DNA from 3 places in the Zongyangia acetica genome. Region 1 is predicted to be linked to each of the others. Evidence: predicted binding sites of a transcription regulator. Region 1 holds the regulator's gene; each other region holds the start of a gene.
What was found. Region 1 encodes HrcA, which represses chaperone genes, less so after heat shock. Its sites were predicted from a motif close to TGTTAGCACTCNNNNNNNNNGAGTGCTAACA; they were not measured.
Positions count from the first base shown of each region.

Region 2: htpG (molecular chaperone HtpG) is a predicted target of HrcA. The motif match lies at 7,443-7,473, and genes of this name have one in related genera.
Region 3: WGC32_RS10535 (Hsp20/alpha crystallin family protein) is a predicted target of HrcA. The motif match lies at 2,970-3,000, and genes of this name have one in related genera.

Region 1 is NZ_JBBEWN010000002.1:204,624-214,703, reverse strand. It holds gene dnaK (molecular chaperone DnaK) at 1-925, opposite strand, end outside; gene grpE (nucleotide exchange factor GrpE) at 1,018-1,584, opposite strand; gene hrcA (heat-inducible transcriptional repressor HrcA) at 1,625-2,689, opposite strand; gene hemW (radical SAM family heme chaperone HemW) at 2,874-3,995, opposite strand; gene lepA (translation elongation factor 4) at 4,055-5,863, opposite strand; gene WGC32_RS02790 (hypothetical protein) at 5,990-6,322, opposite strand; gene spoIIP (stage II sporulation protein P) at 6,347-7,501, opposite strand; gene gpr (GPR endopeptidase) at 7,603-8,475, opposite strand; gene rpsT (30S ribosomal protein S20) at 8,642-8,908, shown strand; gene WGC32_RS02770 (hypothetical protein) at 9,128-9,274, shown strand; gene spoVAE (stage V sporulation protein AE) at 9,428-9,784, opposite strand; gene spoVAD (stage V sporulation protein AD) at 9,796-10,080, opposite strand, start outside.
Region 2 is NZ_JBBEWN010000006.1:145,178-155,257, reverse strand. It holds gene WGC32_RS07355 (peptidoglycan DD-metalloendopeptidase family protein) at 1-1,615, shown strand, start outside; gene WGC32_RS07350 (transporter substrate-binding domain-containing protein) at 1,839-2,681, shown strand; gene WGC32_RS07345 (amino acid ABC transporter permease) at 2,866-3,525, shown strand; gene WGC32_RS07340 (amino acid ABC transporter ATP-binding protein) at 3,552-4,295, shown strand; gene WGC32_RS07335 (GntR family transcriptional regulator) at 4,501-5,265, shown strand; gene WGC32_RS07330 (helix-turn-helix transcriptional regulator) at 5,381-5,707, shown strand; gene WGC32_RS07325 (DUF1700 domain-containing protein) at 5,694-6,251, shown strand; gene WGC32_RS07320 (DUF4097 family beta strand repeat-containing protein) at 6,248-7,294, shown strand; gene htpG (molecular chaperone HtpG) at 7,495-9,411, shown strand; gene WGC32_RS07310 (spore coat associated protein CotJA) at 9,682-9,954, shown strand; gene WGC32_RS07305 (spore coat protein CotJB) at 9,947-10,080, shown strand, end outside.
Region 3 is NZ_JBBEWN010000010.1:116,316-126,395, forward strand. It holds gene WGC32_RS10520 (CehA/McbA family metallohydrolase) at 1-271, opposite strand, end outside; gene WGC32_RS10525 (YibE/F family protein) at 314-1,516, opposite strand; gene WGC32_RS10530 (hypothetical protein) at 2,016-2,315, opposite strand; gene WGC32_RS10535 (Hsp20/alpha crystallin family protein) at 2,435-2,875, opposite strand; tRNA gene WGC32_RS10540 (tRNA-Pro) at 3,518-3,594, opposite strand; gene WGC32_RS10545 (glycine--tRNA ligase) at 3,903-5,279, shown strand; gene WGC32_RS10550 (4Fe-4S binding protein) at 5,334-5,504, opposite strand; gene WGC32_RS10555 (PSP1 domain-containing protein) at 5,734-6,600, opposite strand; gene WGC32_RS10560 (DNA polymerase III subunit) at 6,646-7,611, opposite strand; gene WGC32_RS10565 (cyclic-di-AMP receptor) at 7,611-7,934, opposite strand; gene WGC32_RS10570 (aminotransferase class I/II-fold pyridoxal phosphate-dependent enzyme) at 7,994-9,340, opposite strand; gene WGC32_RS10575 (lipid II:glycine glycyltransferase FemX) at 9,398-10,080, opposite strand, start outside.

The sequences.
Region 1 (10,080 bases):
GCAGGATCTTATCAAGATCAGAAGCGGACAGGCCGGAGTCGGACAGAGCCTGGCGTACCGGACCCATGGTGGCTTCCACCAGGTCAGCGGTCAGTTCGTTGAATTTTGCCCGGGTCAGGTTCATATCCATGTGTTTCGGGCCGGTGGCGTCTGCGGTGATAAAGGGCAGGTTGATGTTGGCCTGGGTGACGCTGGAAAGCTCGATTTTTGCTTTCTCCGCCGCCTCTTTCAGCCGCTGCATCGCCATTTTATCGCCGGTCAGGTCGATGCCGTTTTCTTTCTTAAACTGGTCGGCCAGATAGTTGACAATCCGGTTATCAAAGTCATCGCCGCCCAAGCGGTTGTTGCCTGCGGTGGCCAGTACTTCCTGTACGCCGTCGCCCATTTCGATGATGGAGACATCGAAGGTGCCGCCGCCCAGGTCGTAAACCATGATCTTCTGATCGTTTTCTTTATCTACGCCGTAAGCCAGTGCTGCGGCGGTGGGCTCGTTGATAATTCTCTTGACTTCCAGTCCGGCAATCCGGCCGGCATCCTTGGTAGCCTGGCGCTGTGCGTCGGTGAAGTAAGCCGGTACGGTAATAACCGCGTCATAGACCTTTTCGCCCAGATAGGCTTCTGCGTCAGTCTTCAGCTTTTGCAGGATCATAGCGGAAATTTCTTGGGGAGTAAAGCCTTTGCCATCAATATTTACCTTATAGTCAGAGCCCATATGGCGTTTGATGGAGCTGACGGTGTGATCCGGATTAGCGATGGCCTGACGTTTTGCAACCTGTCCTACCAGACGCTCACCGTTTTTAAAAGAGACAACAGAAGGTGTTGTCCGGTCGCCTTCCGCGTTGGGGATGACGACAGCCTCGCCGCCTTCCATAACGGCGACACATGAGTTTGTAGTACCTAAGTCAATACCAATGATTTTTCCCATAATCAATTCCTCCTCGAATCTTACATTCGAATTCTATACTTTTCAGTTCGTTATATTCTGCATTTATGTGAAAGGCCCAGGGCCTTTGCTTCTTAATTTGCAACCTTCACCATGGCGTACCGCAGGATTTTGTCGCCCATCCGGTAGCCTTTCTGGAAGACCTCTACCACCTGGGACTGGCCCAGGGAATCGTCGTCCACATGCATCACCGCGTGATGCAGCGTTGGATCAAAGTCTCCCTCGGTGGGATTGATCTCCTCAATTCCCAGCTTTTTGATGGTTTCCAGCAGTCCGTCGTAGATCATCTGCACTCCCTTGCGGAAGTTCTCGTCGGTGCTTTCGGTGGCCAGGGCACGCTCGAAATTATCCAGCACCGTCAGAAACTGAGCTGCGGTATCCGCCTTGGCGTCGGTATAAATCTGATCCTTTTCCCGCTGGGAACGCTTGCGGAAGTTGTCAAATTCGGCCATGGAGCGCAGCAGCTTATCGTTGAGATCCTTGACCTGCTCTTTGAGGGCCTCGGTTTCGTCGGGAGCCTTTGCCTCCTGCTCTGCTTGGGCGCTTTGAGAAGGGGTTTCCTGCTCGGTGCCCGCTGCCTCCTGCTGGGAAGCAGTTTCCGGCTCGGCGGCCTCCGGGCTCTTGTTTTTCTTTTCGGCCACGTCAATGTCTCCTTTCGGTTTTCATGATGTATGTGAAATGTTATTCGTTGGATGATGAAGACGTCTCCGGCGTGATATCCTCCTCTTCGGAAATTTCGGTGAGAAGCCGTCCCAAGGTGTCGGCAAAATACTGGATGTGGGGGATGAGTTTCGGATAATCCATCCGCACCGGCCCCACAATGCCAATGATGCCGGATCTGGAAGAGCCTACATTATAGCGGGCGATGACAATGCTGGAATCGGCAAGCTCTGATTTTCCAGCTTCTTTGCCGATGGAGACGTTTTTATCCTTCATCTCCTCGTTGATGAGCCGGAGCATTTCATCCCGCTTGTTGAGAAAGGTCAGAAGGTCGTGCGCTACAGGGGTGAACTCCTGATAGGTAAGCAGATTGGTTTCTCCTTCTACGTAGTAGCGCCCGGCGTAAATCTGCCGGCACAGATCGAAGATACAGACCAGCAGCGGCGTGAACACCCGGGAATATTCTCCCAGGGCCACAGCCACCGATTGAAGGTAGAGCTTGGAAACGCCTTCCAAGGATTGACCTCTGAACCGGGAGTTGACATATTTCCGGAAGAAATCCAGCACCTGGGGGGTGACGGCAAAATCCACCCGGCAGACCTTGCTCTTGACCACGCCGTTGGAGGCGATGACCAAGACCACCAAGGTCCTGGGCCCGGAGGGGATAATGTCGATCCGGCGCACCGTTACATCCTCCGGCGTCATGGTGGAGGAAACGGTGACACAGTGGGTGGCTTGGGCCAGGGCCGTAGCCGCGTCTTCTACCAACTGGTCGGGATCGGGGTGCTGAATGTTAAAGAGCGCGTCAATTTCCGCCTTTTCTGCGGCGGTCAGGGGCTGGGTCTGCATCAGGTTGTTGATGTAGAGCCGGTATCCCTTGTGGGAGGGCACACGCCCTGCTGAAGTATGGGGCTGTTCAAGATAACCCATCTCAAACAGGGCCGCCATTTCGTTGCGGATGGTTGCGGGGGAGATTGCGTAATCCATCACCGACGCCAGCAGCTTGGATCCTACCGGCTCACCGGTTTTGGTGTAAATCTCGATGATCGCTGAGAGGATTTGCATCTTCCGTCTATCCAGTTCCACAGCGTATCACCTCTTTTTGCTATTTTAGCACTCTTGATTATGGAGTGCTAAATCTTACAGTTATCAATGTATCACTTCTCTTTTAGTATGTCAAGGGACTTCATAGTTTATTTACAAAAATGTTGGCAATCGTCCACAGAGACTGCCAAAAAAGAAAACGCGGCTGTTTTTCGGCCGCGTTTTTTTAACAGGAGATAGTATTCAAGAGATGAGAAATAATGCTGTTGGAGAGGAGAAACCCCTCCGTCGTCAGGGAGAGATGATGTCCGTTTAGACAAAGAAGACCCCGGCGCTCCAGGGGCGGACAAGCCCTTTCCAAAGGGGAGACGTCAACGGAAAACCGGCTGCCCAGCTGATCCAGGTTGATCCCCTCTGCCAGCCGCAGCCCCAGCATGAACTCCTCGAAAAAGCCGCCCCCATCGCAGACGCCATCAAAGGGGATGTCTCCGAAGCCGGGCGCTTTACAGAAGGATTCCAGGTCCCGTGGCAGGGCAAAGCGGCTGCCGCCGTAGTAGGAATGGGCGGCAGGGCCAAAGCCCAGATATTCCTGGCACCGCCAGTATTTCAGGTTGTGGCGGCTCTCATAGCCCGGTTTCGCAAAGTTGGAAATTTCATACTGATGAAAGCCCAAGGAGGAAAGCCCCTCCACCGCGGCCAGATACAGATCGACCTGGGTATCCTCGTCGGGGATTTGGGAGAGAAAGCGGGGGGAGTTGTAAACGGTGCCCTCCTCTACCTTTAAAATATAGGCAGAGATATGGGTGGGCTTTAGGGAGGCGGCAAAATCCAGCGTTTGGGAGAGGGAGGGGGCTGTCTGTCCGATGACCCCCAGCATGACGTCCAGGGAGATGTTGTCTATCCCGCCCTGCCGGGCCAGCTCCACCGACTGGGCCACCTCTTCCCGGGTGTGGCGGCGGCCCAGAAGGCGCAGTTCGGAGGAAACGGCCGACTGCATGCCAAAGCTCACCCGGGTAAAACCAAGCCTCCCTAAGGCGGCGATGGTATCCCCCTCAGCGGCTCTGGGATTGGCCTCGGCGGTGATTTCACAGTCCTTAGAGAGTGGGAAATGGGCGGCCACCGCCTCCAAAATCCGGGAAAGCCGCTGGGATCCCAGCAAGGTAGGGGTGCCGCCTCCCAGATAAACGGAGTCCGCCTTTTCCGTGGGGGCGGTAGCAATATGACGGAGCAGGGCGGCGGTGTAGGCATCCATTGCCTCATCGCCGCCCCGGAGGGAATAGAAATCGCAGTAGGGGCATTTGGAGCGGCAGAAGGGAACGTGGATGTAAATGCCGATGGGCTGGGGCATCCAAAGACCTCCTTTGAGAAAAAGGCCGCCGCAGGTCGCGGCGGCCGGTTTTGACAGATTTAGTCGTCCAGCTTGAGGACAGCCATAAAGGCCTCCTGGGGAACCTCCACAGTACCCAGCTGGCGCATCCGTTTTTTGCCTTCCTTCTGTTTTTCCAGAAGTTTCTTTTTCCGGGTGATGTCGCCGCCATAGCACTTGGCCAATACATCCTTGCGCATGGCTTTGACCGTCTCCCGAGCGATGATCTTGCCGCCGATGGCCGCCTGGATGGGCACCTCAAACATCTGGCGGGGAATATTTTCTTTGAGCTTCTCGCAGATCCGGCGGGCCCTGGGATAGGCGTTGTCGGCAAAGACGATGAAGGAGAGGGCGTCTACGATCTCGCCGTTTAAAAGGATGTCCAACTTGACAAGACGGGAGGGAACATAGCCCTTCATCTCATAGTCGAAGGAGGCATAGCCTTTGGTCCTGGACTTGAGAGCGTCGAAAAAGTCGTAGACAATCTCCCCCAAAGGCAGGTCGTAGTGAAGCTCTACCCGGTCGGTGTCAAGATACTTGGTATCCTTGTAGACGCCTCGCCGCTCCTGACACAGCTCCATGATGTTGCCGATATAGGCGGTGGGGGTCAGGATGTTGGCGGCGACCATAGGCTCCTCCGCATCCTGGATGGTGGCAGGGTCGGGGAAGTTGGTGGGGTTGTCGATATAGACAGTCTCCCCGGAGGTGAGGATGACCTTATAGATAACGCTGGGAGCGGTGGTAATGATGTCCAGATTAAACTCCCGCTCAATCCGCTCCTGGATGATCTCCATGTGGAGCAGGCCCAAAAATCCGCATCGGAAGCCGAAGCCCAACGCCACCGAGGTTTCCGGCTCAAAGGAGAGGGATGCGTCGTTGAGCTGAAGCTTTTCCAGGGCCTCCCGGAGATCCGGATATTTGGCCCCGTCGGCAGGGTAGATGCCGCAGAACACCATGGGGTTGACCTTCCGGTAACCGGGCAAGGGTTCCGCCGCCGGATTTGCCGCGTCGGTGACAGTGTCGCCCACCGTGGTGTCCTGTACCGTTTTAATGCTGGCGGTGATGTATCCCACCTGTCCGGCGGAAAGCTCCTCCAGAGGGATCAGGTTGGTCGCCCCCATGGCACCGGCTTCCACCACAGTGAACTCGGAGCCGGAAGCCATCATCCGGATGGTCATGCCGGGGCGGACCGTCCCCTCCATGACCCGGACATAGACAATGACGCCTTTGTAGCTGTCGTAATAGGAGTCGAAGATCAGCGCTTTCAAAGGGGCTTGGTCATCCCCCTGAGGAGCGGGGATATCGGTGACCACCCGTTCCAGCACCTCTTCGATATTGATCCCCGCCTTGGCAGAGATCCGGGGAGCATCTAGGGCGGGAATGCCGATGATGTCCTCGATTTCGTGGCAGACCCGGTCTGGATCCGCGGCGGGCAGGTCGATTTTGTTGATGATAGGCACGACCTCCAGGTCGTGCTCAATGGCAAGGTAGGTATTGGCCAGGGTCTGGGCTTCAATGCCCTGGGAGGCGTCCACCACCAAAAGGGCCCCTTCGCAGGCGGCTAAGGAGCGGGAAACCTCATAGTTAAAGTCCACATGTCCCGGGGTATCGATGAGATTAAAACAGTAATGCTCCCCGTTTTTGGCCTCATAATCCAGCCGGACGGCCCGGGCTTTGATGGTAATGCCCCGCTCCCGTTCCAGCTCCATGTTGTCCAGAATCTGGTCCTCCATGTCCCGCTGGGCCACGGTGCTGGTCATCTCCAGCATCCGGTCGGCCAGGGTGGACTTGCCGTGGTCTATATGTGCGATAATGCAGAAGTTGCGGATGTGTTCGCGGTCATACTGCAACAGTGATCACCTCTTCGCCGTTGTCTAAAGCGCCCCTAGGCAGGGCGGAATCCAAGGGATTTACAGCTCATTATAGCACAACAAAAGCGCCCTTCGCAACAGAGATGGGGCGCTTTGGTGAAATATTCAAAAGGGAAGAACCTGCTGCCAGTCAAGCCCTCCGGCGTAGGAGATCAGATCGGGGATAAACCGGTAGCGGATGGGGATGAGGGCGCGAAAGGGGTAGACAGCTTCCCGGATATCCGTAAAGATGCCGGTATCCAGGGTGTAATCCTTGCCCAGCCAGGTGATATTGGCCTGATTTTCCCCTGTCCTTTCAACCAGAAGCAGGGCGTTGTCATCGCCGAAGCCACGGGCGCGGGAATGAATGTCAGCGACGAAGATGCCCATCATCCCCAGATAGAGGAGGATGGAAATGGCAAAGCTGGCAAAAAAATAGCGAAGCTGCTCTTTGGACATGTGTTTTGACTTCCTTATTTCATATTATTCCCCCTGGGATAGGATCAGCTCAGCCAAGGCCTTGCCGCACAGCTCCCCGGAATAGACAGCCTCCTCCAGGGAATTGCCGTGAGCGCCAAACTCCAGAAGCAGGCTGCCAGGGGTCTTATTCATATTATAAAGGCGGTAGCAAAAGAAGATGGGGCGGGTCAATCCCGGATAGTCGGCCTCCATCTGGCTTTGAAAGGCGGCGGAAAAACGGAGGTTATCCGGCCAGTTTGGCATATTCATGGTGCCGTCGTCACAGCCGGAAATAATCATAATCTGGGCCGCCTTTTTGCCGTCGATTTCCGCCACCGGCGCAATGCGGGTGCCGTCGCTTTCCTCGATGGCGTCCCGGTGGACGTCGATGGTGATTTTGATGGAGGGATATTCATCTAAATATTTCTGAATGGTCTCTGCGCTGCGCTCATAGGCGCCGTTGTATGAAGGGTAATCGTGGAGGGTGGTGTCGTGGATGACCCCGATACCGGCAGCCTCCAGCTGTTTGGCAATCTCATCCCCCACCCGGATCATGTTTTTATCCTGCTCGGTAGAGCGGGAATTATACCTGTCATCATAGTAGTCCCGGGTCACCGGCTCATAGGCCTCGGTGGCATGGGTGTGGTAGATAAGGACGGTAGGTTCCTCCGGGGTGGAGAGATCCAAATCCCACGCCTTGTCCAGCTGGGCCTGCACGTCACTGTTGGAAAGTTCGGTGGAATTTTTGAGGAATCCGTGGTCCAGAGGGATGTAGATACCGCCGGCCTGGGCGGTATAGGTCCGCTCCACAATGGGGCCTCGGTTTTCCTCCGGCACCGGCTCCACCTGGATGGACTCTGAGGAGGAAGAGGATTCGGACTGGGATTCCTCAGAGGATTCCGACTCCGGTTTGGTGGTGGAGGGCGGCGTCACATAGGGGTCGGATTCCTCCTCCCCGTCGTCGATCTCATCGGCAAAGCGCTGGCGGATCAGGGAAAGGCCGCCGTCGGGCATCCCCAGGACCGCGGAGAGAACCGCCGCCTGCTGGGTGAATTTTTCGATATAGGGGGCGGACACAGCCGCTACCTTAATGCAAACGGCCAAAATGGCCGCCACAAGACAAAGGGAAAGGATTTTTTTACCCGTCCGGCCCAGACGGCGATTCCTTCTTTTTCGCATCAAATGCATAACCTCCTCCCTTTGGGTCGGGAAACAAAACGAACGCCATTATCATTTCTATGCGGAGGAGGGGAAGGGTATGCTTACCGAGGACGGGCAGGCTACATGGTCAAATAGATTAGGTCTTCCCGGCTGATATCCGGTTGCAGGGCGCTGTTGATGCCAAGGGAGATGACCTTGGCCGAGCGGGAAATCAGGGTGTCAATGTCCCGGGGCGTCACCATCATGGCGCTCTGGGAGGTCGGCGGGGGAAGGGAAGCCCCCGCCTGCTCCAAAACGCTGTGGGCCAGGGTGGTGGAATCCACAACAGTGGGTACCCCCATGGAGATGACGGGCACCCCCAGGGTGGAGCGGCTCAGTTCCTTGCGGCGGTTGAGGACCCCGGAGCCGGGAGAGATGCCGGTATCGGAGATCTGCACAGTTCGCCCCAAGCGCTGAGGATTTTGGGCGGCTAAGGCATCGATGACGATGACCTGATCGGGCTTTACAAAGTCGACCAGGGCGCCGATGATTTCTGAGGTTTCCATGCCGGTCTGCCCCAAAACACCGGGGGAGATGGCCGCCACCGGGGCCAGAGTGTCCAGCCCTGCCGCAGAAGCCGCCGCCCCCTGGATGTGGCGGGTGGCCAGGATGCCCTCGGTCACCAAAGGCCCCAGGGCGTCGGGAGTAATGTTGTGGTTGCCCAGTCCCACCACCAAGGTCAGGCCCCGCCTCCGCAGAAGCCGCCGCAGGGAGGAACAGACGGCCTCCACAGCGTCGTCAGCCGCGGTAATCGAGGCGGAAAAGGCCTCCACTGTAATGGTAATGTAGGTCCCGATGGGCTTGTGCAGCCGGTGAGCGGCCTCTTGACTATGGACCTGGATGGTGCTAACCTGGACATTACCGATCTGGCTGTCCTGTGATGTGATACCGGGAATTTCCTTTTCGGTGAGAAACTCCCTTGCCTCTATGGCGAGGTCGGTGCGGAAGTTCATTTTGGGCCTCCTCTGGCTGCTTTGTCCCCCAGACGGGGAGAAAAGCAAAAATAATCAAGTTTTTTACGGAAAAACCGCAATTTTCTAAGCGTAACCAGTTGATTTTTTGAAAAAATAATGCTAATATAATTTGTACTGTCTTCGAGTTATAAAAGGAGGTGTAATGATGCCTAACATTAAATCTGCAAAGAAAAGAGTTAAGGTCAATGCAGTGAAAGCCATGCAGAACAAAGCCCTCAAGAGCAACCTCAAAACCGTCATCAAAAAAGCTGAGCTTGCCACTGCGGAAGGTGCGGCCGATATGCAGGACAGCGTAAAGCTGGCAGTTAAAAAGATCGATCAGGCTTGTGCAAAGGGGCTTATGCATAAAAATTGCGCATCCAGAAAGAAATCTCATCTTGTCAGCAAGATGAATGCCGCTGCTGCAAAATAGCCTTTAGCGAATATTGTCTCACGCAAAAGCAGGATGTGTGCTGGAGTGACAGCATACAAACTGCTTTTTTACTTTCCCGGATGCTTTTTTCACGGAATGACACAATCCGCTCAAAACCGCAGGAAATACCAGTTGACACCGAGGGCCGCTTTGTTTATCATAGAGACAAGATAACCTTGTGTTCTATTTCTGTATCTTTGACGGATGGAGGTTTTATAGATGATGTCTAAAGACAAGCTGAAATTCTTGACAGTGGTGCTGAGCATTTTTTCCTTGGTGGCCTCTGTGGCGTACATTGCTTACCGGATGGCCAGTGAGCGGGCCTATCGGGAAAAATGGAAGGACTATAACGACTGCGGCATATAAACGATGGAGAGTAAAGGACGGCGAAACGCCGTCCTTTTTATATTTTGTCTATGGGACCACGGCTGCCTTTTTACACTGCTGCCGCAGATGGGACGACAAAATCCACCGCCCTTGCAGCACAGGTGACTGGGCGGAAGACTGCCGCCCGGCAGGCTAGGATTTCTCTTTTGGCTTGAAAATGAGAGCAATGAGTAGACCGAAAAAGATGGCGGCGGAGATGCCGGCGGCAGCGGCAGTAATACCACCGGTCAGAACGCCTAAGAGCCCCTGTTCCGCTACGGCCTTGTGGACGCCTTTGGCCAGCAGATTGCCAAATCCGGTCAGAGGGACGGTGGCGCCGGCGCCGGCGAAGTCCACCAAGGGCTGATAGAGGCCCAAAGCGCCGAGGATCACGCCGGCCACCACATAGGAGACCAGGATCCGGGCTGGGGTCAGTTTGGTTTTATCGATGAGCAGCTGGGCGATGACGCAGAGCAGCCCGCCGATTACAAAGGCTTTGATATAATCCATCCAAATTCACCTCACTTTGTATGGGAGATATGCACCAGATGGGCAATGCCGGGGATGGACTGTCCCTGCTGTACGCTGGTGGGGCTCAGGAGAGCTCCGGTGGCGATAAAGAGCATGTTTTTAATCTCCCCGTCCCGCACCCGGGAGAGGATGTAGGAGCAGAGGACGGAACCCGCACAGCCGCAGCCGGAACCGCCGGCGTGGACATCCTGTTTTTCCCGGTCGTAGATGAGCAGTCCACAGTCGGCATGATGACCGCTGATGTCGATGTTTTCCCTGCCCAGCAGATCGTAGAG
Region 2 (10,080 bases), on a different contig from region 1:
ACTGAAGAGCAAATACCGCGAGGGATTTTTCCGTGCTGTCCACGCTAACCGAGACTTTTTTGCCGGTTTTAAAGACCGTTTTCGGATCGGCTGGAGACGGATATGGAGGAATTTTACCTTCCCCTTTAAAAAGCTGGGTTCTTCCTGCGTTCTCATTAAGAACCAAGTATCCGGTGCCTATCGGCAGAAAGGCTTTTTAGGGGCTGTTGGCGAGTTCTTCTATGTATTCTTCTGCGGTGCGCGGGCCAACATGCGCATCATCAAAGGCTTCTTGAATTACGCGGCGCCAATTTGCGCGGCATTTCTGCTCGTTTATACAATTTCCTATTTTTCCAACCTTGATTACGCACTCAACGTAGAATATCAGGGAATGGAAATGGGGTATATTGAAAACGAGGATTCCTTTGATCAGGCGGAAAAAATGATGCAGGGCCGTATTGTGTATGAGGAAGATCAAGACCCCATCAATACGACGCCTAAATTTACATTAGAAGTAGTGGAACCGACGCAGGTGTTGTCGGTAGATAAAATGTGCGACAATATTATCGCCGCCTCTGGAAGCGTCATTAATCAGGCTACCGGGCTTTATGTTGATGGGAAATTTATGGGAGCGACCCAAAAGGGCGCGGAATTGGAAAATCTCCTTGACGGCATGTTAGCCCAGTATAGGACGGGTGCGGAAAATGAGGAAGTCGACTTTATTCGCGATGTCGAGACAAAGGATGGGTTGTATCCTGAATCTAGCATTGTTGATCTAAAGAATATCGAAACGGTCATTACCTCCGATGTAGAAGGAGAAAAGGTCTACGAGGTAGTGGAAGGTGACGATCCGTGGGGCATTGCGGAGAAAAATGATCTATCCCTGACAGAGTTGACAGCGCTGAATCCTGGCATTGAAGAATCTCTTCTGATCGGCCAGGAGGTGCTCATTTCTAAATCGGAGCCTTTCCTTGGGGTACAGGTAACACGTACTGAAACCTATATGGAAGAGATTCCTTATCAGACAGAGGAAACCGAGGACAACCGCTACTATCGAGGCTATTCCGAGGTGAAAACGGCGGGTGAAAACGGTACTGCTGAAGTTACTGCCAATGTTACCTACGTAGATGGAGTTGAGGTCGACCGAGAGGTTATTGAATCCACAACTATTGAGGAACCTGTGACCCAAGAGGTCATTGTGGGCAGCGCCAGCAATTTGACCTCCTACAGTAACAGCAATAACTTTAGTTCCAGCTCTGGTTCCGCCTCGGCTAGCGGATTTTTGTGGCCAGCCAATGGTGGTTATATTAGCTGTGGTTACGGCGGCTATGCAGGCCATTATGCTATTGATATCGCAGGAACCGGCAATGGACCAGTTTATGCGAGTATGGCAGGAACGGTTGTCTACGCGAGAAATCAGACGACAGGCTATGGACGGCATATTCTGATCGATCATGGCAATGGTGTCTATACGCTGTATGCCCATTGTAATGCCCTTTATGTTACAGCGGGACAGCAGGTAAGCCAAGGCCAGGTGATTGGTCAGGTTGGCCAGACTGGTAACGCCTATGGCCGACACCTGCACTTCGAGATCCGTATTAACGGACGCTATATGAATCCGGCCAATTACTTCTAAAATAAGCTGTTTTGCATAAAAAGGGACGCTTGAGCGTCCCTTTTTATTTATAGGAGGTAAAAAAAGAAATACTGAGTAAAACAGTGAAAAAAAGAGAAACTAAGCGGTATTTTTAATATTTGAGGAATATTTTCAAATTGCCAAGGTAGCATTTTAGCACGATAAAGTATATAATAAGTCACGTGCTTGGAGGATGACATCTGAGCAGGAAGGGGAAAAGAATATGAAAAAAATTGGTGTGTTTTTGTTAGCGATGCTTATGTGCATTACCGTATTTGCCGGATGCGCCTCGCAGGGGGAAAGCTCTACAGCAGGGGATTCCCAATCTGATAGCAGTTCACAGTCCCAAAGCGAATCTGGCGCTCAGAACGGTGAAAAGACAGAATTCATTGTGGGTTTGGACGTTTCCTTCCCGCCTATGGGATTTATGAGCGAAGATAACGAAATTGTCGGATTCGATATCGACATGGCAAAAGAGGTTGCCAAAAAATTGGGCCTGGAATTGAAGCTACAGCCTATCGATTGGGCTGCCAAGGAGATGGAGCTCAACAACGGCAACATTGATTGCATTTGGAATGGAATGACAGTAACTGAGGAAAGAGAAGAAAATATGCTGCTCCTCCGTCCCTACATGGCAAACAACCAGCTGATTGTTGTTGCGAAGGATTCTCCCATTGCGACAAAAGCAGATTTGGCAGGAAAGATTGTTGCAGTTCAGACAGATTCTTCTGGTGAGCTGGCACTGAACAATGACCCCATTAAAGATGAGGTAGCTGAGGTTGTTTCCATGGCCGACTATGTCTCTGCCCTGAATGATCTGAAGATCGGCAGAATTGATGCGGTTATTATCGATGAAGTCGTTGCACGTTATTATGTAGAGATGGAACCGGAAAACTTCACCATTATTGAAGAGTCTCTGCAGGAAGAGGAATACGCTATCGGCTTTAAAAAAGATAATACTGAATTTGCACAGCAGGTTCAGGAGGCCTTTGATGAGGTTGTTGCCGAAGGTACCGCAGCTGAAATCTCTGAGAAATGGTTTGGAAAGGATATTGTCCTCAAATAACCCCATCGACTATAAAAGTGACAAAGTGTGAAAACAAAACCGGTTTTTTTACAAAACCGGTTTTGTTTTTTTATCTTTTATGGTATGATATTCCCAGTGGCTTTCGTTTGATAACATGGTATCATTTTAGAACGAATAGCAGAAAAACAGCGGCGGTACGGACGCCTTTGCAGGAGGGAATATTTTGGATTTGCAATACATATGGACACTGACGCAACCACTTTTGCTCGGTGCGCAGACAACGATATTGCTCTTTTTTATCGTTATAATTTTGGCGATGCCTCTAGGCTTTGTGTTTACAGGAATGGTGCGCAGCCGGTTCCGTGTGCTTCGATGGATTGGTAATGCCTACATTACGCTAATGCGGGGAACACCATTGTTGCTTCAGCTATTCTTTATTTATTTTGGACTCCCCATTCTACCAGTGATTGGCGAATATTTGAAATTTGGCCGTTTTACAGCCGCCTGTATCGGATTTGTCCTCAATTATGCGGCCTATTTTGCAGAGATTTATCGCGGAGGCCTTTTAGCGATTGACAAAGGCCAGTATGAGGCATGTAAGGTGCTGGGCCTGAGCAAGGTGCAGACCACCATGAAGGTGATTATCCCCCAGATGATCCGGGTGGCCCTGCCTTCTATTGCCAACGAATCCATTACCTTGGTGAAGGATACATCTCTGTTATACGCGGTTTCTGTACCCGAAGTGCTTCACTACGCAAAGCTTGCGGTAAGCCGGGATATGACAACGATTCCATTTATTCTAGCGGCGATTATTTATCTGGTGATGGTAATGCTGCTCACCTTTTTCTTCAAAAAGGTGGAGAAAAAATTCAGTTTTAAATAGGCTTGTGGAAGAAAGGAACAGATGTCATGGCGTTAATTGAGATACAGGGACTGAAAAAGTCTTTTGGCAAGTTAGAAGTCCTAAAGAATATTAGTTTTAATGTGGATAAGGGTGACGTAGTTTCCATTATTGGTTCCAGCGGTTCGGGAAAGAGTACAATTCTCCGTTGTCTTATTAACCTGGAACAGATTGATGGTGGTACAGTCACTGTAGATGGGGAGGATATGATCCGCGATGGACATTATGCACCCTCAGCGCAGGTGAAGCAGATCACCCGGAAGATGGGGATGGTGTTCCAATCTTTCAATCTGTTCCCGCATATGACGGTTAAGCAGAACTTATTGATGCCAGCGATGACAGTAAAGAAAATGCCAAAAGAAGAGGCATTGGAACAGTGTATTAATTTGTTGACCAAGGTGGGACTGGCGGACAAAATCGATGCTTATCCCTCTAATCTTTCTGGCGGTCAGAAGCAGCGGGTAGAGATCGCCCGTTCTTTGATGATGAAACCCGAAATCATCCTGTTTGACGAACCCACTTCCGCCCTAGACCCGGAGCTGACAGGCGAGGTTCTGGCGGTAATGAAACAATTGGCCCAGGAGCACATGACCATGATTATTGTGACCCATGAGATGGCGTTTGCACGGGAGGTTTCCAATCAGGTCCTCTTTATGCACAATGGTGAGATATTGGAAAGTGGCACGCCGGAGCAGATTTTTGGCAATCCCCGGGAAGCAAGAACCAGGGAATTCCTCAACAGTATTTTTTAATTTTTGCATTGTAAATCATTGTAAAATCCCGACGTATATGTCGGGATTTTTTATAGAGTAGCGGAAGAAAAATTGACAGTAAAAATATACAAGTGTTATAATAAAAAAGTCGCAAATCCACTGAGTTTTTACAATAGTTGTATGATATGTATGGAAGTGATTTGATATATCTGTATGTTTTTTTTGATGAAAGGGAGGAATTGGTTTGATCGACTTTGTGAAGCACCATATTGACAAAACAAGTCCGGTTCCTTTGTATTTTCAGATCAAGGAAATCATCCTCAGCGAAATTTTATCCGGAAATTTGCAGACGGGAGATCTGATCCCCACTGAAGTTGAGTTTTCCCAAATGTATAAGGTCAGCCGTTCCACAGTGCGGCAAGCGATTTTGGAACTTGTCAATGAAGGATATCTCTGCCGGCTTAAAAGTAAGGGAACATTTGTATCCAAGCCGAAGATTTCCCAGGAATTTGTTTATAAGCTGGATAACTTCCGTTCCCAAATGGCTCGTGCCGGTTTGGAACCTAAAACCGAAGTGTTGGAATTTGAGGTGATAAATCCAACAGACTCCATTATGAAGGCGTTGGAGATTACCGAGGATGATAAGGTCATCAAGCTGTCCCGTCTCCGCTACGCAGGATCGGATCCCATTGTCATTGTGGATACCTATCTGCCTTATGAATTGTGCGCTCCGATCCTGAAGATGGACATGTCGGTGCGGTCCTTGACAGAGTTTACCAGTCTTGACCCTCAGACAGAGGTAGTTCGTGCCAAAAGAACCATAGAAGCTATTAACGCGGGGCCCTTTGAATCCCGTCACCTTCGGATCAAACGAGGACATGCGGTTTTGCAGTTTCGAACGACAGGCTATAACTGTTATGACCGGCCGGTGGAATACTCTATTGCCAGATATCGGGGGGATCGGAATAAGTTCACCGTTTCCACAGTTAATACATCAGAAGAGCTATAAAAAAGCCCGGGATCCTATGATCCCGGGCTTTTTTATAGCTTAATATAATATAGATTGACAAATTATATTATATTAAATATAATATAGAAAGTGATATAAGAATAGAGGTGAGGACATGGCGTTTCAGTTGGGGGCTTCCCTTCTAGAGGCGTGTGTGTTGGCAGTACTGGCCCGAGGGGATACCTACGGATATATTTTGACCCAAAATATCCGCAGCATCATCGAGATATCGGAATCCACCTTGTATCCGGTGCTGCGGCGGCTGCAAAAGGACAACTGCCTGACCACATATGATCAGCCCTGTCAGGGCCGCAACCGGCGGTACTATCGGATTACCGAAGAGGGAAAACAGCGCCTTGAACAATATATGCGGGACTGGAGCGAGTATAAGGAAAAAGTAGATCTTGTTTTGAGTGGAGGAATCAATCATGAGTGCAAGTGATTTTTTGAGAAGGCTGGATGTACAGCTTCGGCAGCTGCCGCCAGGGGAAAGAGAGAATGCGCTGGCCTATTACCGGGATTATTTTGCAGATGCTGGCATTGAAAATGAACAAAAGGTATTGGAGGAATTAGGATCGCCAGAAAAGTTGGGAGCGGAGATTGTCGCCGATTATTATTACAAGAATGGCGCGGAAGCACCGATGATGTATCCCAAAAAGAAAGGGATGCCGTTAGCTGTAAAAATTATCCTCGGTATCATCCTGTGCCCCATTATCCTTATCCTTTTGATAGCGTTTGCCGCGGTTTTGTTTGCGATTTTTATAATTCCGGTATCCCTTATGGCAGGAGGTGTCATCTATTTCCTGGGTGGTATTGCCGTAATGCTGATCAATATTCCCACAGGCTTTATGGTTCTGGGGGAAGGGCTTCTGGCCGCGGGTATTGGACTGCTCCTCTTTGTCCCGGTTAAGCGTTTGATGGTGATCAGTTGGCATGGGGTTGTAAGAATGTTCCGTAGACTGACGAGAAAGGGGGAGGTACAATGAAAAAGAGTTCTAAATATCTGTTGATTATCGGCGGGATTCTGTCCGCTGTTGGAGTTGTTACCATGGGAATTTCCATTGTGGCCGGGGCCAGTACAGGTGTGGTAATTGGTGGCAACGGAATTCAGGTTGCCGAAACAAAAGTAATGGATATGGGAAAAGAAGAAACGATTCAGGATCAAAAAGTGCTGGAGTCCTTTGAATCACTTTATGTTGACGCAGGGGTGAGTGAGATCCGTCTTGTGCCCTCCGACCATTACGGTGTGGAGTATCAGCTCAACCGTTCTGATGGAGAGCTATCCTGTGAAGTGAAAGACGGCGCGCTTCATGTGACCCAAGGGTCGAATGGGGGAATCCACTTTAACCTAGACCTGTTTGGATGGATGAACCGGCAGAAGACCTATCTTGCAATTTATTATCCAGAGGGAACCCAGTTTAATACGGTGCAGGTAGAAAACAGCTTGGGTGAGCTGACGGTAAAGGATATAAAGGCGAAGACAGCGGACTTTTCCCTCGATCTTGGATATGGCGTTTATGAAAACATAGAGGCCGAGAAATTAACAATTCACCATGATAGTGGTTCCTTGAATATATCAAACGGTACGGTGGGCTCGCTGGAAATTCAGTGCGAACTTGGAGAAGCGCAATTGAGCGGTATCACTGCCAATCAAATGAACTTTCAAGGAGATTTGGGCAGTCTGAGTATCCGTAACAGCCTGCTGCGGCAGTCTGAGATTTCCTGCAGCATGGGAGAAGTGGATATTCAGGGCCTGGAATCGGATGGACTACAGATTGAAGCGGATAATGGTTCTGTGGTTGTCGAGGGTACCCTTCGAGGCCGTACGGGAATTGATGCTGAGATGGGCAGCATCCATGTTACCACCACCTTGGGAAAGAATGAATACAACTATGATGTCCACTGTGAGATGGGGGAAATCTATATGAATGGGGAAGAACAGGGTGGTTTGACCTTTGACACAGGGGCGGAAAACGACCTGGATCTTCAAGCGGATTTAGGCAGCATCCATATCAATGTGAAGGAATAGCAATGAAAAAGGCGGCCAGCTGGCCGCCTTTTTTAGTAAGGGTTAGATTTTTAAGCTACGTCTTGCAAGATTGTAGATTGTTTTGTAACAGGCACAAAAAGTTCACAATTTATTAATGAAACACCGGATAGGTATAGTGTATAGTTTATATTAGCACTCTAAGCATGTGATTGCTAATACAATAAAAGGGGAGACCAACCATGGCCAAAAAACAGTTTAAGGCGGAATCTAAACGCCTTTTGGATCTGATGATCCATTCTATTTATACCAACCGGGAAATTTTTCTGCGGGAACTGATTTCCAATGCCAGTGACGCCATTGACAAACTGTGCTATCTGTCTTTGACCGACGAAAACGTAGGTATGAGCCGCGGTGATTTTGCCATCACCATCCAACAGGATAAAGAGGCTCGCACTTTGATGGTATCCGATAATGGTATCGGCATGGACAAACAGGCTTTGGAGGAAAACCTGGGTGTCATCGCCAAAAGTGGTTCTCTGCAGTTTAAGGAAAACCTCGAAAAAGACGAGCAGAAAAACGACGATATTGATATCATCGGCCAATTTGGCGTAGGATTTTACTCCGCTTTTATGGTCAGCGACACGGTAACCGTTATCAGCCGGGCCTATGGCAGTGACACTGCCTATCGATGGGAATCCTCCGGTGCTGACGGTTATACCATCACCGAATGTGAAAAGGACACAGTGGGCACGGATATTATCATGAAGATCAAGGCCGACACAGAGGATGAGAAATATTCTCAGTATCTGGAGGAATATCCTCTGCGGGAGCTGATTAAAAAATATTCCAACTATATCCGCTATCCCATTCGGATGATGGTAACAAAAAGCCGTCCGATTGAAAAGAAAGACGAGGATGACAAGGGCAAAGCGCCAGAATATGAGACCTATCAGGAGATGGAAACCATTAACGATATGGTGCCTATCTGGCATAAGAAAAAGGGCGAGGTGTCCGACGAGGACTACAACCAGTTCTATAAGGAACGTTTCCTTGACTATGCGGACCCACTTAAGACCATCCATATTAGTACGGAGGGCGTCGTTTCCTATGAGGCGCTGCTTTTCATCCCTTCGCATATGCCGCGGGATTATTTTACCAAAGACTATGAAAAAGGGCTGCAGCTCTATTCCAGCGGTGTCATGATTATGGAGAAATGTGCTGATCTGCTGCCAGAGCATTTCCGCTTTGTCCGCGGTGTGGTGGATTCTCAGGACCTGTCACTGAATATTTCCCGTGAAATGCTGCAGCAGGACCGCCAGGTCCAGGTGATTGCCTCCAGCATTGAGAAAAAGATCAAACGGGAACTAACAAAGATGCTGGAAAATGACCGGGAAAAATATGAGGAATTTTTCAAGAATTTCGGAATCCAGCTGAAATACGGTGTTGCCAGTGATTATGGTACCCATAAAGAGATGCTCAAGGATCTTCTGCTTTTCTATTCTTCCACAGAGCAAAAACTGTCTACCTTAGGGGAATATGTATCCCGGATGAAGGAAGATCAAAAATACATTTACTATGCCTGTGGAGAGACCATTGCCAAGGTGGACCGTCTGCCTCAGACAGAAGCGGTTAAGGCCAAAGGCTATGAGGTACTGTATCTTACCGATGAAGTGGATGACTTTGTGATGCAGATGCTTCACGAGGAAAGCGGTAAAGAAATTAAATCGGTCAGCAGTGATGATATTGCGGATGAGAGCGATCAGAAGGCAGCGGAGGAACAAACCAAAGAGAATCAGGAGCTCCTTGATTTTGTCAAAGAAAGTTTGGATGGAAAGATCAAGGAAGCAAAGGTTTCCACCAAACCGGGAACCCATCCGGTCTGCCTCTCCAGTGAAGGCGGCATTACACTGGAGATGGAAAAGTATTTTGCTCAGATGAAGAATGAACCAGTTGTCAAAGCAGAGCGGGTCTTGGAATTTAACGCCGGCCATCCGATGTTTACGGCTTTGCAAAAAGCTTTTGCAGACGGGGACAAGGAGCGTGCGGCTAAGTTGAGCCAGGTATTGTATAGCCAGGCAGAACTGATTGCAGGTTTTTCACTGGATGATCCGACGGCATACACTGATCTGGTGTGCGAACTTCTGGCCAATCAATAGAAATCACAGCATGGAAGAGGGAATGGAGATTTCTCCATTCCCTTTTCCATTTTGAGGAGGACGGTTAACTTTTTGTTTTCGGCTCTACTCAAGATAAAAAATTTTTTTAACGCAATTTGGATAGTCGAGTAGTAAAAGGAGGAAAGATTAGACAGGGTTTATAGGCAAAGGATAAAAAGACTTAAAACTGGCATTGAACCCTGTTTGCAAAACAACCATAGATTGTAGCAAGGCGGACATTCCGTCTTAGCTTTCCCATGTCCCTATGGAATGAAAGCATGCTTTCTTCAAAGACATGGATGCAACCTAAAATGGTTGCGCAGATCATATGCAAACGGAGGGTTTACTTTGACAGATATGAACAACGGATCTCATCCGGTCCGTGATCCCATTTTTTGCAATAATGTACCCTTGGCTATGGCCTATGTACCAAGACAGCCTTGGGGTAATTTATATGAACCGGAGGTAGCGTTCAATCGCGGTACCTTTTTTAGGGATTTAGATCTCCCATTTATCGGAGAGGAGGCGCTCCCCCGTGGATGACAGAAAGGTGCTTTTAAACCGGGTGCGCATCTGCGATTTTGTTTTGCAGGAAATTGCCCTTTTTTTGGACAATAATCCTCAAAATAAAGAAGCTCTGGAATGCTATCAAAAATATTTAGATATGCA
Region 3 (10,080 bases), on a different contig from region 1:
TAATCTCCACTACCGCGGTTGCTGGATTTGTCACCGTGTCCCCATCCGGGGTCAGGGCGACGGCGGAAACCCAGGCGCCGTCCATGGGACCCACGGCATAGCCGGTGTCCACCATCATAACATACTCGCCGGTGGTAAAATCATCGCTGCCTGCAATCTTGTGATACTCCCCCGTTCCCGCGGCAAAGGCTGCCGTAGGCACCAGGGAAAAGAGCATCAACATCACCAGGATCAGGGATACCACCCTTGTCAGACCGTTCTTGGTTTTCATTGGCCTTCATATCCTCCTTTAATTCGTATCAAACATCTATGTTCAAACGCCTTTGCGCCCAGCCATCATTCGGGCGCTGATCAAGGCGACAATTGGCACACATAATAGGATCCCCATGGCCCCTGCGATGCTCTGGATGATCTCGATGCAGATATAATCGGTGTTGCTGAGCTGGAGAAAGGGGATGTCATAGGTCTGCACCAGGATGAGCATATTAAAAGAAGAACCCGCAAAGGCCAGGATCAAGGTGTTGGCCATGGTGCCCATGGCGTCCCGGCCAATGTGCATGCCGGAACGGAAAAGCTCTCCCGCCGTCAGCCGTGGATTTTGCTCCTTCAGCTCCCAGACCGAGGAGGCGATCCCCAGGGCCACATCCATGACCGCCCCCAAGGCGGAGATAAGGACGCCGCAGACCAATAGACCGCTGATCTTCAGCCCCTGGTCGGCGCCGTAAAGGATGAGGTTTTCCGCCTCCGGCATGTTAAAGCCGTTCATGGGGGTGATCGTTCCCACCAGGGCCGCAATCCCCCCGGCTACCACGACGCCGATGACACAGCCCAGCACCGAGCAAAGGGTCTTTTGGGAAAAACCGTTGAGCAGCACCAGAGCCCCCGCCGCTGTCACCGCCACCATGGCTACCGTCACCGGGATGGCGGGCAGTCCTCGGATGATGCTGGGAATGAGGATAAACCAGATACAGGCCAGGGTGAAAATCAGTCCGGCCAAGGCCCCCATTCCCTTCTTTCCTCCCAGCACAGCCAGCAGGACAAAGAAAATCAGGACAAAAACGCCTAGGACAATCCCCCGGTCGTAGTTAAAAAGGGAAGGATAATAGCTGCCCTCATCGTCGGTCATAATCCGGACGATGACCTGATCCCCTTTATCTAAATCCACATTGAACAGGGCGCTCATAGGGTTTGACAGGGTCATAATTTCATCTTTGTGGGCGCCGGTGAGGATTTTGATCTCCAGTTCTTGGGTACCCACCCGCTTTCCTTCGGCGTCCTCATCGGGCTGGGCATCATCGGAGAGCACCGCCGTCACCACTGCCTTGTCATAAGCCATCTGGCTGGCGCTGGTGGGCACCTGTCCCTCCACCGGCTGGTTGATCCAGACGCCCCAGGCGATCAGCCCGGCGAAAAGCACCGCCCCTACCCCAAGTCCCGCCAGGTTTTTTGGCTTTTGCAGCCACTCCTTCAGGGCATGGGCCCAATCCTTCAGTTTGATCTTTAACTTATCCCACATGAAATTCATTTCCTCCAAAGCGATTTCTATCTATATCCCGGCACAACCCTCCGCCGGAAACAGAAAAAGGAACTGTTGCCATCCAAGCTGCGGCTGTTCGGACTTCGGCTGGGCCAAATCCGCCGGCCGCCTGCTTTTCTGGAGCAGATTCCCAGTTCATGATGCCTGTAGCTATACTTCGGGGTTTCAGACCTTGGCGTTTTCTCCCTCTTTCCTGTCGTGGAAAAGGCCGCCTGCCATCGATCCAGGCTTTGTGATCCATCATTCATCATAGCCAGCCGGCGAAGGAGGGACAATCATGTTTGCGTGAAGGCAATGTAAAGTTCGGTTTTCGTAATGTAAAGAATATTGAAAGGAAAATTAGAGACACTCCGCAGCTATCGGCCGCAAAAAAACAGCCGCCTCCTGCCGGGGGATTTCCCCTTGCAGGAAGCGGCTGCCTTATTTTCGCCTATGCACTTATGTGATCCTGACCTTGTCAGGATGCTGGTGATCTTTTCTATTTCTTCGACTCCCCGTCGATCTCATAATCCTTGAACAGGGCCAGCACATAGCTGTTGGAAAGCTTCTTTCCCATCAGTTCCCGGAACTGGGCGCTTTTGGTCCGCCCCTCTCCCCGCAGCTGCTCCAGCTTTTGGGAGATCTCCTTCTGTTTCTGCTCCAGGTCTTCCCAGAGGTTTTCCAGTTTCGCCAGTCTTTCGACGGCCTCGCCGCCATAACCTTCCTCCAGGGGCTGGATCTGTTGGCTGTCTACCTGATAGCCGGATCCGTTTCCCTGTTTTCTTGTCAGCCGATTCACCGGCCTACGCCCCCTTTCGTTTTCTCATCATACTCCCCTGCTCCTGTCTTGTCCAGTGCCATTCAAAAACAAAAAAGGAGCGTCCCATGAGACGCTCCTTCTGTATCAATTTGTTGCGCTTATTCGATGGCGATGGCCGTTGTCTTCGGCAGCTGCTTTTGGGCCTCTTTGGGCAGGGAGATCTTTAGGATACCGTCTTCATACTTGGCGGATACATCCTTCGGCTCTATATCGCCCACATAGAAGCTTCTTCTCAGGGCGCCTGCGTACCGCTCCTGGCGGATATATTTGCCTTTCTTATCCTTTTCATCTTTATCCAGGCCCTTGGCGGCGCTGATGGTCAGATAACCATCCTTCAAGTCTACATCAATCTCGTCTTTCTTAAAGCCGGGCAGGTCAATATCAACTTCATAGGTAGTATCCGTTTCCCGTACATCAGTCTTCATCAAATTCTTGGCATGTTTGCCATACAACGGATTGCGGCGGTTCCACATGGAACGCATAAAATCATCATCAAAGAAATCATCAAACAAATTTTCACCAAAAATGCTGGGCAACATAAGTCATTCCTCCAATCTTTTCGCTTATTTCTTGCCCTGCGGGAGGGACCCTTTCCGTCCCTCTCTCTTGGAACAACCTTGTTATACCACTCCATATTAGCACTGTCAAGAGGAGAGTGCTAAAATTCACAAAAGAAGCCATGACTCGTTACAAAATATACGATTTTTTAGACCGCCCACAAATCCCACGTCAAAGAAAAACCCTCAACAAACGGCATGAACATGCCATTTGTTGAGGATAATTCCTTGGTTTGCGCCACAAAAAAGATGCCCGCCTTAAGCGCGGGCAAAAAGGCAAAAGAAAAAACTGAGCCCGGAACGCGGATTGCGTCCAGGCTCAGCCTGGTGGGTTTGTGCCACAAAAAAGATACCCGCTGCAAACGCGAGTGGCAAGGCAAAAGAAAAAACTGAGCCCGGAACGCGGATTGCGTCCAGGCTCAGCCTGGTGGGTTTGCGCCACAAAAAAGATACCCGCCTTAAGCGCGGGCAAAAAGGCAAAAGAAAAAACTGAGCCCGGAACGCGGATTGCGTCCAGGCTCAGCCTGGTGGTTTGCGCCACAAAAAAGATGCCCGCCTTAAGCGCGGGCGAAAAGGCAAAAGAAAAAACTGAGCCCGGAACGCGGATTGCGTCCAGGCTCAGCCTGGTCGAGGCGACAGGACTCGAACCTGCGGCATCTTGGTCCCAAACCAAGCACTCTACCAAACTGAGCTACGCCTCGTCGTCGCACCAGGGAAATAGAAGTTGTACGCACCTGCGCCCCTATCATCGATATCAGAATGTGCTAGCAAAGTCAGCGCAGGATCTCTTTATTTGTGGTGCGAACAATATTATAGCGGAATCTTCCTCCTCTGTCAATAATTCTTGCAGGTTCACAGGGGAAAAATGGCGGTTTTATCCCCTTTTTCCTTGACTTATCCTGCCCTGGCGTTTAAAATTAAGAAGTTAGTATATGGATTTCCCTGTGAGGAATCACCAGACGCGATGGAGCAGTCGGTCTGTAATGGATAGAAAATGGGAGGTAAAGTTATGCTCAATTCTGAGAAAACCATGGACAAGATTGTGGCCCTGTGCAAAGGCCGCGGCTTTGTCTATCCGGGCAGCGAAATCTACGGCGGCCTTTCCAACTCCTGGGACTATGGTCCCCTGGGTGTGGAGTTTAAAAACAATGTCAAACGAGCATGGTGGAAGAAATTTGTCCAGGAGTCCCCCTACAACGTGGGACTGGACAGCGCCATCCTGATGAATCCCCAGGTGTGGGTGGCTTCCGGCCATGTAGGCGGTTTTTCCGACCCGCTGATGGACTGCAAGGACTGCAAAACCCGCCATCGTGCCGATAAGCTCATCGAGGAGCAGACCGGCGTGGCCCCCAACGGCTGGAGCGACCAGCAGATGATGGATTTCATCAAAGAAAAGGGCGTCAAATGCCCGGACTGCGGTTCCACCAACTTTACCGATATCCGCAAATTTAACCTGATGTTCAAGACCTTCCAGGGTGTCACCGAGGACGCTAAGAGCGAACTGTATCTGCGTCCTGAGACCGCCCAGGGTATCTTTGTCAACTTTTCCAACATCCAGCGCACCACCCGCAGGAAGCTGCCCTTCGGTGTCTCCCAGATCGGAAAATCCTTCCGCAACGAGATCACTCCGGGCAACTTCATCTTCCGCACTCGTGAGTTCGAGCAGATGGAGCTGGAGTTCTTCTGCAAGCCGGGCACCGATCTGGAGTGGTTCGCCTACTGGAAGGATTACTGCCACAACTTCCTGCTGAATCTGGGTATCAAGGATGAAAACCTCCGGCTGCGGGATCATGAGAAGGAAGAACTTTCCCACTATTCCAACGCCACCACCGATATTGAGTTTATGTTCCCCTTTGGCTGGGGCGAGCTGTGGGGCATTGCCGACCGCACCGATTTCGACCTGTCCCAGCATATGAAACACTCCACCAAGAGCCTGGAGTACTTCGACCCGGAGACCAACGAGCGGTACATCCCCTATGTCATCGAGCCCTCCCTGGGCGCCGACCGGGTGGCTCTGGCCTTCCTGTGCGAGGCCTACGACGAGGAGCAGGTGGGCGAAAAGGACACCCGTGTGGTCATGCATCTCCATCCGGCCCTGGCCCCCTACAAGGCTTGTATCCTGCCCCTTTCCAAGAAGCTGTCCGAGCAGGCCACTGCCATCTATCATGACCTTGCCAAGCATTTCATGGTGGATTACGACGACGCCGGTTCCATCGGCAAGCGCTACCGCCGGCAGGACGAGATCGGCACCCCCCTGTGCATCACCTTCGACTTTGACAGTGTGGAGGATGGCTGCGTCACCGTACGGGATCGGGATACCATGGAACAGACCCGGATGCCCATTGCGGAGCTTGTGCCCTACATCGAGAAAAAACTGGAATTCTAAAGCAAAAAGAAAAGCGCACACCCTAGGGTGTGCGCTTTTTTTGTACCTATTTCATTACTGGGGATTGGGTGCTCCTACGGGACATACGCCGTTGCAAGCGCCGCACTCGATGCAGGTATCGGGATCGATGACGTATTTGTCGTCACCAGCGGAGATAGCGGATACGGGGCACTCTGCCTCGCAAGCGCCGCAGCTGATGCACTCATCATTAATTACATATGCCATGAATGATACACCTCCTTTGTTTTCAACGTTATTGTACCATATCCGTGGAAAATTGCAACCGTTCCCGGCCCAATTTCCAGGAGGTTTTTTCAATTAATTTCTTCCGCCACCTACCGGCGGGCAGTGCCCGCTGCCAGATCGCGCTTTGGTATCGTTCGAGACAAAAACGCGGGCGTTGCGGACGGCGGTTTTAGCTAGGCCGTGGGCGCGTCTTCCTCGCCGGAAGGCGCTAGCCCTCCAAGTCCTTGAGGGCGGCAATCTCCGACCGGTCCACCCGGATCTGGGCGTCCTTGATGGTCTTGACCTTCTCTTTAGGAAAAATCTGCGGCGCCGCGTCCTTGGCCTTATCCAACCGCACCTTCAAAAGCCCGGTCAGAAGATTGACCTCGATGACGGTACCCCGTCCCTCCTCGGTCTGGACATAGGCTCCCACCTTGGGAGTGCTGTGGAGCAGATCCTCATAGGCCGCCTGCTCATATTTCAGGCAGCACATAAGCCGTCCGCAGGTTCCCGAAATCTTGGTAGGGTTGAGGGAAAGGCCCTGCTCCTTGGCCATCTTGATGGAGACCGGCTGAAACTCCCCCAAAAAGGTGGCGCAGCAGAAGGGTTTTCCGCAAACTCCCAAGCCGCCCATCATCTTGGCCTCATCCCGCACGCCGATCTGCCGCAGCTCAATGCGGGTGCGGAACACCGACGCCAGGTCCTTGACCAATTCCCGGAAATCCACCCGTCCGTCGGCGGTAAAGTAAAAAAGGATCTTATTGTTATCAAAGGTGTATTCTACGTCCACCAGCTTCATCTGCAGCTTGTGCTTGGCGATCTTCTCCAAGCAGATCTGGAACGCGGAGGATTCCTTCTTGTGGTTGTCCTCCACATGCTGCAGATCCTCCTCAGTAGCCACCCGGATCACCTTTTTCAGCGGATGGACAATCTCCTCCTCGTCCACCGCCCGGTTGCCCATGGCCACCTCGCCGCACTCAATGCCCCGGGCCGTCTCCACAATCACCGACTGCCCCTTTGGAATCTGGACGCCATTGGGGTCAAAGTAATAGACCTTGCCCACGCTTTTAAAACGTACTCCGATTACCTCGATCATGAAAAACTCCTATCGCCAACCGCCAGAATCCCCGGCGGTAGTTTTTTAGTTACAGATATTATTTAAACTAGCACAAAAGAGGGTGGTTGTCAAACTGAAGTTCTGGTTGCGCCGCAAGGCCAGAACGGTGCTGTCAATCAGGTCGGTTACCTCCATAACACGGGCTGTGGAAAGGCCCCCCAGCACCTCCTCCGCCTGGCTGTCCCCCCGAAGGCGGCCCTCCATGGCGGTGGTCAGAGTCCGGCGCAGATGCCCCAGGCAGGCCAGAAAGCCCTCCTTATCCCGCTCGAAGCCGGCGCAAATGGAGAGCATCTCCATCTCGTCCCGGTTCCTTAGCGCCAACAGCAGCCGCAGGGCGCACTCCGCCTGTTTTTGCACCCGCTCATCCCCTGCCATCTGGATGGCGAGGCCTAGGTTGCCCCCGCTGGCCTGGTAGAGCCGGTCGACCTCCCCCGCCGCTGTGGGCGCCATCTGGGGGAGGGCCCGGGCAAACTCCTCTTTGGAGAGCTCCTCCAGGTGGAAGCAGATCACCCGGGACAGGATGGTGGAGAGCAGGGCGTTCCGGTTTTGCGCCGTCAGGATAAACATGACGTAGGAGGGCGGCTCCTCCAGCACCTTGAGCAGGGCGTTCTGGGCCGCTGTGGTCATATTCTCGCAGTTTTCCAGAATGAACACACGCTTGTCCGCCTGGTTGGGCAATATCCCGGCATGCTGGCGCAGCCGCCGGATATCCTCAATGTGAAAGCTCCCAGCGCCGCCAGCCCCGCCGTAAATCTCCACGTCGGGATGGTTATCCGCCAGGATGTTTTTGCAGCTGTCACATCGAAAGCAGCCGCCGGGCCCCTCCTTGCACAGGGCCATGGCCGCGATAATCCGGGCCAGCCGGCGCTTGCCCAGGCCGTTTTCCCCCTCCAGCAGCAGGGCATGAGACAAACGCCCGTCAGCGCACAGGCCAGCGAGCGTTTGCAAAAGTCTCTGATTGGCGAAAAAAAGCTCATGTTCCACGGGCATTACAGTTTTTCAAACCTCTCAATATTGGTGACAAAGATGGTGGCGCCGCCGATGGTGACCTCCACCGGGAAGGAGGAATAAAGTCCCACTCCATAGGAAGAAGACGCAGGTACCATCTGGGTCCGCTTCTTGCTGTGCTTGCCAATGACAGCGATGACCTCATCCACCTTGTCGTCCTCGGTGCCGATGAGGAAGGTGGTATTCCCCGACATCAAAAAGCCGCCGGTGGTGGCCAGCTTGGTCACGGAAAATCCCGCTTTGGTCAGGGCGGAGGATACCTTGCCGCTGTCTTCGCTTCCCACAATCGCAAAAATGAGTTTCATCAGTCATACCTCCTCAACACAGGCCGCAAAACAGCCTGCCATCTTAGATAAATCTATCTTTATTTTACCACTTTTACCTGTGTTTTTCCAGACGCTGCGAAAATTTTGCACAGTCTTTTGTCCAAAACCTCCCCCGGCATGATCGCCGGTACCGCCGGCGGGCAGGGCCAGCGGATATCGCCATAGATTCTTCCTTCCGCCTGTGTCACAGGAATATGCTCTTTCGGGGCAAAGTATGCCTGCCGGGGGCTCATGGCCTGCCGGGGCCGGCCGCCGGCAGGAGACTCTGTCTGCCCGGCCGGGGGCTTGCCTTCCCCGCTTTGCCGGGACACCCCCCGGCAGCTTAAGAGGATGGCCTCCCGCAGCCGGATAAAATCCTCCTCCGGCGTCTGCATGGAGGGCATGAGCACCACATGGCCCTCATCGGCAAATTCGCACTCAATCCCTTCCTCCCGCAGCCGGCCGGCAAACTCTGTGCCGGTGCGGCCCAGGACTTTGGGCCGAAGGGTCAGCTTCATAGGATCGTCCCCCATGGGGTCAAGGCCCTTGTATGCCGCCAGAGCCCGCAGGGCGGCGCAGCTTTCCGCGGCCCGGCGGGTTCCGGCCTGGATTTCGGCAAAGCGGCCGGTGAGCATATCCATGGAAAGCATCATGAGATAGCTGGGGCTGGTGGAGCCGAACAGGCCCATGGCCTCCTTGGCCGCCGCCCAGGTAAAGCGGTCCGACCCGATGTGGAGCAGGGCGCTGCCGGTCAGGGCGGGCAGGGTCTTGTGCAAGGAGTCGCAGCAAAGGTCCGCCCCCAGGGTCACGGGGTGGAGATCCTCCTCCAAAAACTTCAGATGGGCGCCGTGGGCGTTATCCACGAGAAGGGGCACCCCAGCCTCATGGCAGGCTCTGGCGATGCCGCCGATGTCGTGAATCTGCCCGTAATAGTCAGGGGAGGTGATATACACCGCCCGGATTTCCCGGTCCCGGCCCAGGGACTGGGCCACCTCCTGGGGGGTAATACAGCCGATCTCCCCGCCGGAGTCCTGGGGGAAAAGCCACACCGGGCGGATATCCAGCAGGATCATGGCGTCCAGCGCCGCCTTGTGGATGTTGCGGAAGAAGAGGACCTTCTCCCCCGGTCCCGCCGCCAGGGCCAGCATGGCCTGGATGCAGAGGGTGGAGCCTCCGCAGGAGATGAGGCTCTCTTTCGCGCCGTAGCGGCGGGCAAACGCCTCCTCGCACCGGCGGATCACCCCATCACACTCAAACAGGCTGTCGGCCCCCTGGATTTCGGTGATGTCGTAGGCCGCCGCGCCCGCCAAAGGCTCCGGCAGAATCCCCTTGTGGCCCGGCATGTGCATCCGCGCCATGCCCTCCCGGATGTAGTCTTCCAGCATCTTCTGGATCGGTGTATCCACCCTTTCCCCTCCTATCAAAAAGGGAGAGCTGCCCAGAAGGGCCGCCCTCCAGCGTGGTTAATGTTTCAGCTTTCTCTTGATGGCGCTCAGCTTTTCCTTGGCGTCGATGGCAAAGTCCACAAATTTATAGGCAAAGGGCTTAAAGACCAGATCAAACTCCCCGGCCAGCTCATCCAGCTGCCCGTTAAAGCCCTTTTTAAACCGATAAAGGCCGTACAGATGGCTGGACTCGTCCAGGTTTCCAGAGACCCCCTGGAAGTCGTAGACGGTGCAGCCGCCCTCTACCGCCCATTTAATCATCTCCCACTGGATCAGGTAGTTGGGCATGACGTTGCGGTTTTCATTATCCGACGCGCCGTAGACATAGCAGGTTTTTCCCGCGTATTGGGTGGTCAGGGCGCCGCTGATGGCCTTGCCCTGATAAAAGGCCATATAGAGCCGGGCATGTTCCCCCAAAGCATCCAGCATCCGCTCAAAATAGGCTCGGGGCCGGACGTTAAAGCCGTCCCGCTCCCCTGTGACCCGCATCAGCCGGATGAAGTCGTCCAGATATTCCTTGCCTACCACCTTGACCTCTACGCCGTGCTTTAAGGCCACCCGCACATTGTAGCGGGTTTTGCTGTGCAGGTTCATGAACAGCTCCTCTTCGGTGCGGCCGTCCAAATAAAGCCGGTAGTTAAACCGGGCCTGGATGGTTTCAAAGTTTTCGCCGCCGGTAAAATGGGTAAAGCCCAGGCTTT